Regions from separate parts of the Blautia sp. NSJ-175 genome, predicted to be linked through region 1. Evidence: riboswitches for the same ligand, from Rfam matches in the RefSeq annotation. Region 1 holds a riboswitch; the other holds the start of a gene.
The links. Region 1 has a riboswitch for cyclic di-GMP ahead of MUB35_RS14155 (HD-GYP domain-containing protein). Riboswitches for the same ligand answer to the same signal wherever they lie in the genome.

Region 1 (6,725 bases):
GAAACCGGATATCTCTGTTTTCCACACATCACCCGTTTCCTTCATATCACCTGCCCATCCTGCTTTACTGTTTATATCCGCTGTCCCCGGGGAGACGGGCTCTAATGTAAATGTAAACGGCAGATTCCCCGCCGTTTTTACCGTTATCGCATAATTCTGTGCCACTTCACTTACCTTATCGTTGGAAAAATTGATGACTTGAAAAGAAATTTCCTTTTTATCTCCCGGCTGCATTCCGCTGACATCTACCTGCGTAGTAGTGATTTTTCCATCCATCGCCACTGCCGCCGTCCATGCAGAAGCATTTCCGCTCACAGAAGTTGTATATCTGGCATACGATACACCGAACACAACCATACATACCAAAGACAGGCAAAAAAGATAAGAGACAATCCGTCCTATTGTCAGTTGTTTCTTCAATCAGCATCCCCCTTTCCGTGAGAAATCAGGTATTTCAATATATCAGGCAGAAACAGGGCCAGTATACAGAAAACTGTCAGCAGCAAAATGCCCCTGGGCGTCTGCAGGAACAGGATAAAGGTTCCTGCCTGCGGAATCACCAGGACAAGGGCCCCCTTAATCTGTCCTGGTGAAACAGCCTGGCTGTCCGGAATATTGTTGTTGTCTCCCTGGGTAATAAAGCCTTCTGACTGCCGCCCCACTATCCTGTGGGTTGTGAGTACACCGCCGTCTTCATATGTTACAATCTCTCTTTCACGATAACTTTCCTGCTGCTGTATGATCAGCAAGTCACCTGCTGAAAAAGTCGGCTCCATGCTGCCGGATAATACAATGACCGGTGAAAAACCAAATATATCCGCCGGAGACTGTTTCCATATATAATGAGATATCATTTCGGCAGCAATAAGCAGCAGGAACAGGAACAATACTCCTGTCAAAATTATGCGGAACAATCTGCCAAGAATCTTACTCATATCACACGCTTTCTTCTGCAAGAATCTGAATATTCAAAATATATTTGCCGCCGTCCCTGCCTGCTGCGGTATCCATTTCATCATTACCGTCAAACGGCCATTCCCAGTCAAGCTGATAGGTTGTTTCTGACCCTGCTGTAACCGTGCCTTCCAGTATCAGCGCTCCGTTGACGACAGTACCTTTTACACTCCTGTCTGTCAGCTTGCGATTCTTTTTATCCAGAGGGGTCAGTGTAAATTTCAGAGGAATGTGGACACTGCCCTCTGTGAGGCTGATTGTCAGCCGCAAATCCTTCAGGCGGGTGTTGCTGAGACGGAAGAGATAGTATCCTTTGGAACCCGGCTGAATTTTTTCTTCTGAACCGCCGGTACGGTCGTAGAAAAGATCAATGCTGCTTTGACTTTCCCAACTCATCCACCCTGCTGCATTCTGTCCCTCTGCACGCAGCCCGCCGCTGTCCTCCGGCTGCGGTTTATTGGATGGTGTATCTGTATTTTCTCCGCCCGGGTTTTGTGACGGAGTATCGGAGGATCCGGATCCGTTGTTCGTATCTGTGCTTCCCGAATTTCCGGGCGTATTACCTGTCGGCCCGGAATCTGCTGTATCCTCCTGTCCGTCTCCCGGTGTCTCCTGCTGTTCCGGTGTTTCGGACGGATTTTCAGATGGTTTCGGTGTTTCGTTTATGTCTGTTCCGCTTTTCTTTTCTTCTGTCTTAACCTGGTAAGCTTCTTCCGGCTTTACAATGCTGCCGTCCGGTTTCTTAATTCCATCCGGATTGATCACCGTACCATCCGGGAGAATCACTTCTCCTTCTGCACTTACCTTTTCCCGGCTGTCACTGACGTATCCTTCGTTTGGTATCTGTGTAACGCTGTTATCCGGAAGGATCAAATTTTCCGGTACAACTACTGTCATATCGGAAAGAATTACCGTTCCTGACGGCAGTACCACCGGGCCGTCCTTTACATTCAACTTTTTTTCTCCTGTCGTTAAAGTACCGTCATCTTCCAGTACCGCTGTTTTCTCCGGAATCAGTTTCAGAGACCCACTGTCCTTATCCAGTTCCACTGCCAGTTCAATAAAACGTACATCGACTGACAATTCCACTGCATACTGACCATCCGCCTGCTTTTTGATATTTACAGCCTGATTTTCAAGGCTCCTGCTGATAGTAAATTCACATTTTGCAATTGCTTTCCCATCCTCATCCAAGACAGACAGAGTATGTGCTCCCGAAGGCGCCGATTCATAAAAAAATCGTCCCTTATAATCTGTTGTGGTGATGATTGGTTCACTGCGCAGTTCCACGGTCCCGTCTGCGTAGGGTGTACCATCTGAATACACCACCTGCCCGGACACGTGCACGGTCCTGTTCCGGTCCGGTCCTATGAAAATGGTATCAATGATCTGTCCTCTGTAAGGATCCGTATTCCGGCCAATCAGAAAACCAACCAGGACCGAAGAGAACAGCGCCAGCAGAAGCAGAAAAACCAGCAGCAGTGTCATAAGATGCTGCTTCTTATTGGTCCCTTTTTGCAAGGGAGGCAATTGATTATGGTTCTGTTGTTCCATCTTTATGTATCTCCTTTGCAATAAACTAAGTTTCAGCCTTTTGCAAAGCGGTTCATGAGCTTTGAATACGCTTTGCAAAGGGCTGAAAGCCCTTTGGTGGTACACGCCCGGCACAGGGGCGTGGGAAAATATATCAGCTTCCGGGGGTTGGCTGAGATTCAGGGATGACCTGAGAAACCGTACAGCTTATCTCTATCTTAACTGTATCTAATGAAGTTTTAATACCCAAAGTGGTATCTGCCGTATCTACACTCTTTGGATTCCATCTCCAGTGCAGATAGAATATTTTACTACTTCCAACGATAACTGGATCTGTTGTAGTTATTAAGTTCTCGGATTTCTTCCATTCATCATCACTAACAGGAACTGCTTCTGTCTCGGTAATCGCATACTGCAATGGAATATTTTGAGCATTAGTTTCACTAATATTAAATGCTGGCGCAATTTTAACCTCACCTTTATTATCCAATGTTATTTTTACTTTTCCGCTAGTTCCAGGAGCTACAACCTTCTTCCCTTCTGCTGCCTTAACCATCTCATCGTTATAAGTATTTGAAAACATACTAGATAAATTTATCGTTTTTTTCTCTGTTTGTTCCGACGCTCCGTTCAAGTCAAAAGCAAACTTCGCTACCGTTGCCGTTGTATCACCCGTTACCTCTGCTGTATACTTCGCCAATGTCCCTCCCGTCATAGTCATCGTAATCAGGGTAAGTGCCAGGGCCACAACGCCCAGGCGGGTTGTTCTTCTTCTTTTCATGGGATAACCTCCTTTTTAATTTATTGCGTCCGGGAAGCACGCCATTTGATTTCTGCGGGTCGCGCTTCCCCAAATGCCCGCAGCGTTTTACCGGGTGGCCCCGGCGGATTTATATGGAACATTTACAGTGCTCTGTGCCCGCACAGCAAATGCAGCCAACTGAATAAAAACAAATCTACTGCTCTAACTCTGCTTTTTCTCGTTCACTCTGAGCTGCTTTGAGAGCCTTCAGCTCTGCCTCCAGTTCGTCTGCCCTTGACCTTTCCTTTTTATCCATCTGCCAGCGCCGTATTACATCCCAGGCGATCAGCAGCAGAATCGGGCAGATAATGAAAACGATCATCCCTGTGGTGCTGGAAAGAAATATAACAAAATTCCCCATACCGGCCAGATGCACGCCGTTCCAGATTCCCTGTACCTGTTCCGGCCTCACCGTTTCCCTGTCCTCTGTATTGTTTGCATCGCCTCTGGTTATGTAAAAATCTTCACCTTCCTCATCCTGCTCTATGCTAACAATACGATGGGTCACTGCCTGCCCTTCCATAAGATAACAGATCACATCCCCTTCTTTCAGGAGTGAGGTATCCGTCTTCTCTACGAAAATAAGCTCCCCTGTCATGAAGGTATCCTCCATGGAACCGGACAGCACTGCCACCGGCTTGATACCGAAAATCCCCGGTATCTCATCCGGATGAATATACGAACTGATTATAACGGTCACATTCATTAAGATGACCGGAATCAGGATGATACACAATATAATATTGATGGCTGCGAGGATCCGGCCTTTTTTATCCTTCTTTTCTTCCATCAGCTTTCACCTCCCAATTCGTGTCCCCTGCTTCGGCACAGGGCCTTTTTAAACAACGGCATAGCCTCTATGAATGCCCTGACCAGCTCCGGATCATATGCAAATCCGGATTCGCGGACGATTTCACAACAGGCAAATTCATGGGGCATCCCCTCCGGATACAGGCGGGTACTGGTCTGCTTATCATAAGCATTACAGATTGCGCACATCCTGCCTAAAATCGGTGCCGCGCTTCCCCTCTCATGGTTAGGATATCCTCTCCCGTCCCATCTCTCATGATGTCCGATGGCTGCATCCATTCCCATACTGATGATCAGCTTTTCCTCTTCAGACAGGGAAAAGAATTCTTCTTCCACAGGATTCCCTAACACGATGGCAAAGCCGTCCGTTGTATGCCGTTCCATGATCCTGTGTTCTTCCGCAGTCAGGGAGGGCTTCTGCTTCAGAAAATCCGGAACTGCCGCATAGCCGATATCGAACAGCTTAACACTTTCCCATACGTAAGGCTGTCGCTCACGGCTCAGTTTTGCATCATTTTCGTAAATACCCATATCAAGGGCACTGTGGTATAAAATCTGAACATAATACGCAACACGTTCACTGTACATGCGCATCCGGGCAGGCAGGCTGTCATATACCTGATGCCTGTTAATTTGATTTCCGTTTGCCAAATCCATCCACAACTGTTCCTGCAATCTGTCCTTCCTCCCTTCCCTGTAACCAGTTTGGTTCTCCCTCATCAAAAATACACGTCAGCTCTTCATATACCGCGCCATATCCTGAGAGCATTGTATTTCCAATCCAAAAAAGAGACCGGATTCATAACATAACCTGTTACCATCCGGTCTCTGTCTCAAACGGCAACTGGCTGGCATACCGCAGCGGCTTAGCCCCTATAGCTTTGCGCCCCCGGCTTTCACCTGGTTTGCTATATACGTCATGATACTGTTATTACAGTATATATCAAGCGCCGTGTAATCATCGTGTAATTGAAACACAATAAGCCAATTTTTATCCGTTTTATATTCTATTTTTCATCCTTCATCCGGCACAGTCTGCCCAGAGTAGATTCACCCCAACTGTAATCCGTCATGTACTCACCCTGAAATTCGTTAATAGCCCTGACATCCCCGGCGAGAAAACGGTTGTAATCGCTGTCATATAATTCTGTATTGAGCCACCTCACATTTTTTTCTGTTATGAGCAGTCCGCTGAGTCCTATGGAATCCAGAAAGTCAGCCAGACGCCGTACTGCACTCCGATACAGACTCAGATTCGTATCTGTATATTCTTTCCCCTCCCAAATGCAGGCAAATGCCTCCTCGGAAGTCAGGCCTCCCCCATTCTTATCGACCAGCAGCGCGAATATCTCCTTTACCTTAGGACCCGGAAATATAACCACTTTTCCATCCACAAATACCTCGAAAGTTCCAAAGGTGCGGATAAACACAGGTTTTTCCTGACGCTTCGATAATAGTTTTGCCCGTATCAAAGTATCTGACACTTGCTGGCTGGTATACGGTTTGGTGAGATAATAGTCCGCCCCGTCATGCAGGGCCTCCACTACATACTGGTCATATCCTGACACAAATATGATCACAATATCCGGATAGAGTTCCTTCAGGGCCCTGCCAAGCTCCAGCCCGTTCATTCCCGGCATCTCCACATCCAGCAAAGCAAAATCCACACGGTTTTTCTCTGCGAATCGAAGCGCCTCATCGGACCGGTCGAACTTTCCCACAATCTCAATATCCGGTATTGCCGCTGCTTCTATCTCAAACTTATCCATAGCCCATAATTCATCATCTACAAGTATTGTTTTTATAAATATACCCCCCCCCCTAAAAAATCCCGTGGAATCGTCACCGTGACTCTGGTCCCTTTACCAGGTGCACTCTCAATCTTAACCTCTGCTCCCATCTGGGATTTTAAACGCTTTTGTATATTCATGAGCCCGAAATTATCCTTTTCTCCCATGATTTCGGACACATCAAACCCTATTCCGTTGTCTTCCACTATGACCAGATAATTCTTCTCTTCCTCCAATGTACGTATCCATAAGATACCTCCTTCCGGCTGTTTACAGAGACCATGTTTGATAGCATTCTCCACAAGCGGCTGCACAGTGAGAGGAAGTATCAGAAAGTCCTTTGGCCCTATCTCATAGACCACCTGGATCCTGTTCCGGAACCGTACCAGTTCTATATCCGTGTAGGCTCTGATATGCTTAAGCTCTTCAGAAAACAAAATCGGGTCAGTTCTGGTAATTGACTGTATATTTGCCCGCAGGTAATCGCTGAAATCCTGCACCATTTTATAGGCCGTATTCGGCGATTTCATAATATAAGCCTGAATAGCACCCAGAGTATTGTATATAAAATGCGGCTGAATCTGACCGACCATGAGCTTTACACGGCTGTCCTGTAATTCTCTGCTTAATTCTTCCGTCCTGGCAGTCCGGCGCAGCAGGTTTCTGACCGCGCTGCCGCTGATCAGAATAAGATATACGAGAATACCGAGGGGGACCAGGGTACCTGTATCCTCAAGATCATTCCTGTAAAAGAAACCAAGCTCCACAACTCCACAGAGAAACAGGATCATCAGACCCGTGAATTCTAATATATCCCCGTTCCCGCCCGCAGTGTA
Region 2 (6,725 bases), on a different contig from region 1:
GAGCCGCCGGTGACGAATCCGGCTATGGCTACCATGATAACAGGGGAACTGCCGGATGTGCACGGGATACACTCCAGAAAGGACAGGGAAGTTCTGGTCCCCACCCTGTTTGCCGGCAGGAGTGGGGAAAATACAGCATTTTTAGAGGGGGATACCAGGATTTTGAAGACAGAACTTCTGCCCAGGCTTCATGCTGCGGCAAAGGGAAAAGGCTGCGATTATTGGATTTACCGGGATGCGTGCAAAGCGGCTTCGGAGGAAAAAGAATTTATTTTTGCCCATTTTCATGAGATTGATGATGCGGCCCATGCAGACGGCCCCTTTAGCTCTGCGTGTATGGAAAAATTAAAAGAGACAGACGGATATATAGAAGCGCTCTCCGGGATTTTTAAGGGAGAGATCCTGTTGATCAGCGATCATGGCGTGCATGAGGCCGGTGACGGAGGGACCCATGGGGAGAATCCGTGTTCCAATGGCGTGTACTCCTATAACATAGAGGATATGCTGGCAGTCTGGGGTGAGCATATATGAAGATAGAAGATGGTTTGTTTGAAGGCATGACCCCTGTGAAACTCAAGGGGAAGTGTGCTGACGGAGCTGAATATTCCTATCAGGCTTTTTCGGTGAGTGAGGTACTGGGCAGTGTGACTGCGGACAGCCTCGTGGAGTTTGTGAGCGGGGACGGCAGGGATACGCTTGTTTCCGGTGAAGAAATCCTCGCGGGGGATGTATACCTTGCGCAGGATGGAGAGACATACCGTCTCGTGATTCCAAAGGATACACACCGAAGGCGCTGGTGTAAACATATAACAGAAATAGAGAGTGAGCAGGGAGGGTGACAGTTGAAAATCTGTACGATCGTAGGTGTGAGAAAGTCCGGCAAGACCACAACGGTTACCGGACTCATCAAAGAACTGAAAAAACGGGGATACCGGGTAGGAACCGTAAAGAGTGTGTTCTGTCCCGAATTTACCCTGGACACTTCTGACAGTAATACGTGGAGACACAGGGAGGCGGGCGCTGATCTTGTCTGTGTAAAAGGGAAAAAAGAGACCGATATTTTACTTCCGGCGGACGTAAGCGGGGATTTCTATGAGAAACTGCCTGTGGATTACCTCATACTGGAAGGAGAGTATGAACTTTGTGTGCCCAGAATCATCTGTGCACATAAGGATGCGGAGGTTTCGGAACGTTTGACAGAGGAGACGATTGCCATAGCAGGGAGACTTGCCGGGGATAAAAAAACCTATGGGGAGTTCAGAGTCTATCACTCTGTGGAAGAGATATCCGCTCTGGCAGATCTGCTGGAAACACTTCCGGATGCGGAATTTCCTTTAAAAAAGCGTCCCATGCTCCAAAAGGCAGCGGCTTTTTGCCAGTGTGGCTGCCATAAGGCAGAGAAAAAGCTGGCCGGAAAGAAAAAACTCACGGCCCATCCCTCAGAAGCACATAGAAAACATATCTTCCTGACAGGGGAAAAAGGGGCTGGCAAGAGCACACTTTTAAACCGTATTGTGGAAGAACTGGGAACAGAGCCGGTGGGTTACAGAACACTGCCCTATGAGATCGGCGGTGTCCAGAAGGGATTTTACCTGCACAGCCTGGTACCTGTGGGAGAATACGAAAATGACAGTCCGATCCTAATACGGGCCGGTAAGGGAAAGAAGATATCCATACCGGAAACCTTTGAGACACTGGGCGCAGCCGTGATGAAAAAGGTGAAGGAAATGCCTGAAAAAACAGCCGTGATAGATGAACTCGGAAAGGCTGAGGCAGATGCCCCCGCCTTTCAGGAAGCATTGTTCTCCTGTCTGGATACCCAGAGTCTTGTCATCGGTGTCCTGCAGAAGAATACAGGTGCGTTTACACAGGCAGTGGCAGAACGCCCCGACGTGGAAGTGATTGAAGTTACGGAAAAGAACAGAGACGGTCTTCTGGAAGAAATCTGTAAAAAAATCAAAAATATGGAATGAAAAGACTTGACTAAAATTGTCAAAATTGATATTCTTAATATAGTGATCCTGTTTAATACATGAACAGAGTCAGAAAACGGAAATATAAAAAAAATAAAGGGGCAAAACTGTCGTAAGGCAGTGACGCAAAGCCACGGGTCCCAAGGGAGGGACAGCCGGGCTGCAGACAGTGATGGACAGGAATATTCTGTCCGTCTGTTGTCTTTAAGAAAAACGATATCCCTGGGTATCGTTTTTTTTGGCCCTGAAAGGGGAAGGAGAATAAAAATTGAAAATGAAAAAGTTATGCGCCTGGCTTCTTGTATCCGGTATGCTCCTGCAGACACCGGGGACTACTGCATCTGCCGCTGTTCAGGGGCAGGATGTGGAGTCTTTTAAATCCGGTGCGCAGGCAGCATCCATGGATGTGGACAGCAGCCAGAAGATGGATGCCGGGAAGCAGAGCGAGACGCCCGGATGGCAGGCGGAAACGCTGAGGAACAGGAGCCTGCAGCAACCTGCAGAAGTGCCTGAGGGCCAGATGAAAATGCAGGGTGAACAGGCGGGAGCGCCAAAGAACGCAGAGGCTGCAGAGGAACAGACGGGAGAATCCGGAAAAGAAGGTACTACAGGAATACTGTCGGGAGAATCCGGGAAAGAGGATACTGCAGGGATACTGGCAGGAGAATCCGGGAAAAAAGAGACCACAGGGGAACAGACGGGAGAGACCGGAAAAGCAGGGACCGCAGAGGAACAGACGGGAGAGACCGGAAAAGCAGGGACCGCAGAGGAACAGACGGAAGCGTCCGGAAAAGAAGGGGCTGCAGGGGAACAGATGGCAGGTAATCCGGATGTGCAGAAAGGGGAAGGAGCACTGCTCTCTGAGACCGGAGCGGTGGTACAGAAAGGCCGGCTGCATCTAAGCCTGCTTTACACACTTCCATACAGTGACCCGGAAGCGCTGAACAGAGGACTGCAGGCAGTTTTAACAGGTGGCGGCCGGCAGCTTACAGCATCCTTTTCCATGCAGGAGGGTGAGGGCGTTTCTAAAAAGGCGGAGGCATCTTTTACAGATTTGGAGCCCGGGCAGTACCATCTCAGTATAAGCGGAGACAGCTTTGCCTCGTATGACCAGGATATGGAGATACAGGCCATGGAGCAGAAGATGCAGTTTCTGGATGTCTATACAGGAATGGATTTTTCTGATATGGAAAAACATCCCGGTGTTATGGGATACGGTGACGTGAACAGGGACGGTGTGATTGATGAGCAGGACAAATCGGGATTGGTCTTGGCAGTTCATCAGGAAAGTACGGACAGTATCTATGATCTGAATCAGGATCAGAGTGTTGACCTTGTGGATCTGCAGTGGCTTTCATACAGCTACGGATTTGAGAAAACGGAAGCTTATGTGTCAAGAAGTTATCTGATGGATGAAATCACAGCAGATGTGGGAGCGTCCACCCGGGTGTCGGATGGCAGTATTGAGAGTATTTTGGACGACGGTGGAAGCGTTTCCCTGGAGCCTGCAGACGGCGGGGAGATATCAGAGGAAAATCCGGTGGAACTGCAGCTTGATCTGGAAAAACGTTCCGATATAACAGCGGGCGCGCTGGTTCTGACACCGCCGAGAGATTCCGCCAATATCATCCGGGCAGGGTCCGTGACCGTTGAATACGATGATGAAAACGGGCAGCGGCAGACCATGGAGGTTCCCATAAGCGGAGTGTCCATGTTTGCCCTCACAGCGGCACAGGCGGTCATGGAACCGGACGGTACCATAATCATCAATCTGGGAAAACAGGTTGCGATCAAGAAGGTAGTCATCAAGGTGACAGATGCCGGAGGAAGCAGTCTGGCAGATATCTCCAGGGTGGAATTTTTAAACGGAATGGAGGACAGGATTCCTGCCCCCGTGATGAATATTCCCGACAATGTAAGTACAGAGCCGGGCGATAAGAAATTCACAGTGACCTGGAACGCGCAGACAAATGTAGCCGGCTATGAAGTTATGGTGAAAAAGGACGGGAAGAGCAAAGTATATCCAACCGCTGAGAACAGTATCCTTATCACAAGCTTTGGCACAGAGAAGATGAAAAACAATGAGGAGTACACAGTTCTGGTACGTTCAGTGAACGGCGACTGGAGCAGTGCCTATTCAGAGCCGGTGACCGTGGTACCCAAGCCCTCAAAGGCGCCTGACGCTCCGGAGAATGTGAACATTTCCGGAGGATACAGAAAACTGGACATCGCCTGGAAGATGATGGAGGACACAGATTTCTACACCCTCTACTACAGGGAACAGGGCACAGAAGAATTTGAAAAGAAAGAGAATATCAAACAGAACAAATATCAGCTTACAGACTTAAAAGACGGCACAACCTATGAGATATACCTTACGGGAACAAATGAAATGGGAACCGGCGGCAAGTCAAAAATATACGCAGGAGAGACAACGGATATCAATCCTGCAGTCACTTCCAATTACAGGCTGATCAATACGCCAAAGGAGGGCGGAGGACTGACCGCGCATATTAAATCTATTGAATATCCTTCCTCAAAACCGGAGACAGATGCAGCAGTGGCAGACAATGATTATACCACCTCCTGGAGTCTGGCATCCTGGGATGCAGGCGGATACAATGCCGGAAAGCCTTCTCCTGTCATTACCTTTGATCAGAGCTATGAGATGGACAGGCTGGTGGTAGTACCGGATGAGAAGCAGCAGTATACATATGGATATGCCAAGACAAAATATTGGGATGAAGACGGCAATGAGAAAATGATAGACGGCCATTTTACACAGAAGAAGAGTGTGAACGGCAAAGTATATTATGAATTTCAGTATTCCCAGCCATTTAAGACAAATCGGATACAGATAAACTTTGCCATGGCTTGGGCACCTGCAGACGGAAGAATCTCCATAGCAGAGATGAAGTTTTATTATTATGACAGTCTGGAAAAAGAGGTCGACGGACTGTTTGCGGATACCATGCATTTGGAGCTGCGGGAGGATGTGACCTTAAAGACCATCGAAGAGCTGGAGAAAAGGGCAGATACTCCGGATGAGGCGACAGGTGATTACCATCCGAAGCGGGAGCTGCTCCTTTCAGATCTGTCCTACGCGAAAGAACTTCTAAATGATAAAAATGCCGGCAGAGTTATGAAAGTGGACACAGCCGTGACAAAGAAAAAGGACGGTGCCCTGGGCTTTTCCGGCGGTCTGAACGCATGGCAGCCTCTCGGCATCAGTGCTCATGCCGGAGAAGAACTGGTTGTGTATGTGGGCAGAGATGACGCAGAACTGGGGGCCAACACGAACCTGAATCTCATCGCCACACAGTATCACGCGGAATCAGGAAACTGGAGCAAGGTTGTGGTCCAGAATCTGAAAAACGGAAAAAATGAAGTTACCATTCCCCAGATCGGAAGCCTGAGTGCAGAACACGGCGGTAGCCTGTATGTGGAATTTACGGGAAATAATGACGCTCTCAATATGAGCGTGCGTGTGAGCGGAGGACAGGAGATACCAAAGCTTGACATTTCAAATGCGGCAGATGAGGCGGAAGCAAAAGAAGCGGTCAGGGCGTATGTGGAGAAATTAAATACATATGTTCCGGAAATTTCGGATCTTCACAAAAAGTTTCATGAGGGGAATAAGGAAAGCGGCTGTGACTACAGCTATGACAAAAAGAACTGCATTTTGGGAGCAACGGACATTGTACTGCATCAGATGATGTATTCCGTATCCGCGGAACAGATCTTAAACGGTATCAACAACAAGCTGAAAAACCAGGGAAAAGAAAACAGCCTGGACAACCAGACAGAAGTATTATACGAATCCTGTCAGGCCATGGAACAGATGGTGACACTGTTTTACCAGCACAAAGGACTTGGCGATTATAATGGTGACAAGACACTGGCAGCCCGGTACGGCGGCAAGAACAATCTGCCATCCAGCCGTCTGAATATCCGTTACATGAGAATGTTTTCAGGGGCATTTATGTATGCCGGCGGGCTCCATATCGGTATCGAGTGGGGCAGCGCAGCAGGACTGGCAAACAGTGTACCGGTACAGAGTGACAACGGCAGATATGTGAGCGGACAGCTATTTGGCTGGGGAATCGCCCATGAGATTGGCCATATCATCAATCAGCCATCCTATGCCATTGCGGAAATAACCAACAACTATTACTCCATTCTGGCACAGGCCAAGGAGACGAATGATTCTGTCCGTTATCAATATGCAGATGTATATAAAAAGGTCACTTCAGGGACAAAGGGCCGCGCAGAGAGCGTATTTACAAGCCTTGCCATGTATTGGCAGCTCCATCTGGCCTATGATGAGGGATATAATTTCAGGACTTATGATAACTATGAGGAGCAGTTTAATAATCTGTTCTTTGCAAGAGTGGATGCATACGCCAGAAATACGGCCATTGCGCCGGCGCCCGGAGGTATCGCTCTCACAATTCCAAAAGATGTGGACAACACTCTGATGCGTCTTTCCTGTGCGGCAGCGGAAAAGAACCTGCTTGCATTCTTTGAGCAGTGGGGTATGACGCCGGATTCAGATACTATGGCGTACGCATCACAGTTTGAGGAGGAGACAAGAAGGATCAGCTATATTTCAGATGAAGCAAGAGCATACCGTATTGAGGGCGGAGAAAGCACGGCAGCACAGACTGCAGTAAGTGCGGATCTTTCATATGTTCCGAACTCCAACCAGGTTACGATCACGCTTTCCAATAATGCGGCTGACCAGAACTCCAT

Region 2: another riboswitch for cyclic di-GMP. It lies ahead of MUB35_RS13680 (fibronectin type III domain-containing protein); the one in region 1 lies ahead of MUB35_RS14155 (HD-GYP domain-containing protein).

What each region holds. Positions count from the first base shown of each region.
Region 1 covers NZ_JALIFQ010000008.1:59,586-66,310, reverse strand. Annotated here, with positions in the region: gene MUB35_RS14180 (hypothetical protein) at 1-420, opposite strand, end outside; gene MUB35_RS14175 (signal peptidase I) at 417-935, opposite strand; gene MUB35_RS14170 (hypothetical protein) at 937-2,508, opposite strand; gene MUB35_RS14165 (hypothetical protein) at 2,642-3,268, opposite strand; gene MUB35_RS14160 (signal peptidase I) at 3,444-4,079, opposite strand; gene MUB35_RS14155 (HD-GYP domain-containing protein) at 4,079-4,774, opposite strand; cyclic di-GMP riboswitch class I at 4,936-5,019, opposite strand; gene MUB35_RS14150 (response regulator) at 5,107-5,895, opposite strand; gene MUB35_RS14145 (sensor histidine kinase) at 5,901-6,725, opposite strand, start outside.
Region 2 covers NZ_JALIFQ010000007.1:272,813-279,537, forward strand. Annotated here, with positions in the region: gene MUB35_RS13665 (NTP transferase domain-containing protein) at 1-531, shown strand, start outside; gene MUB35_RS13670 (hypothetical protein) at 528-839, shown strand; gene mobB (molybdopterin-guanine dinucleotide biosynthesis protein B) at 843-1,973, shown strand; cyclic di-GMP riboswitch class I at 2,064-2,141, shown strand; gene MUB35_RS13680 (fibronectin type III domain-containing protein) at 2,248-6,725, shown strand, end outside.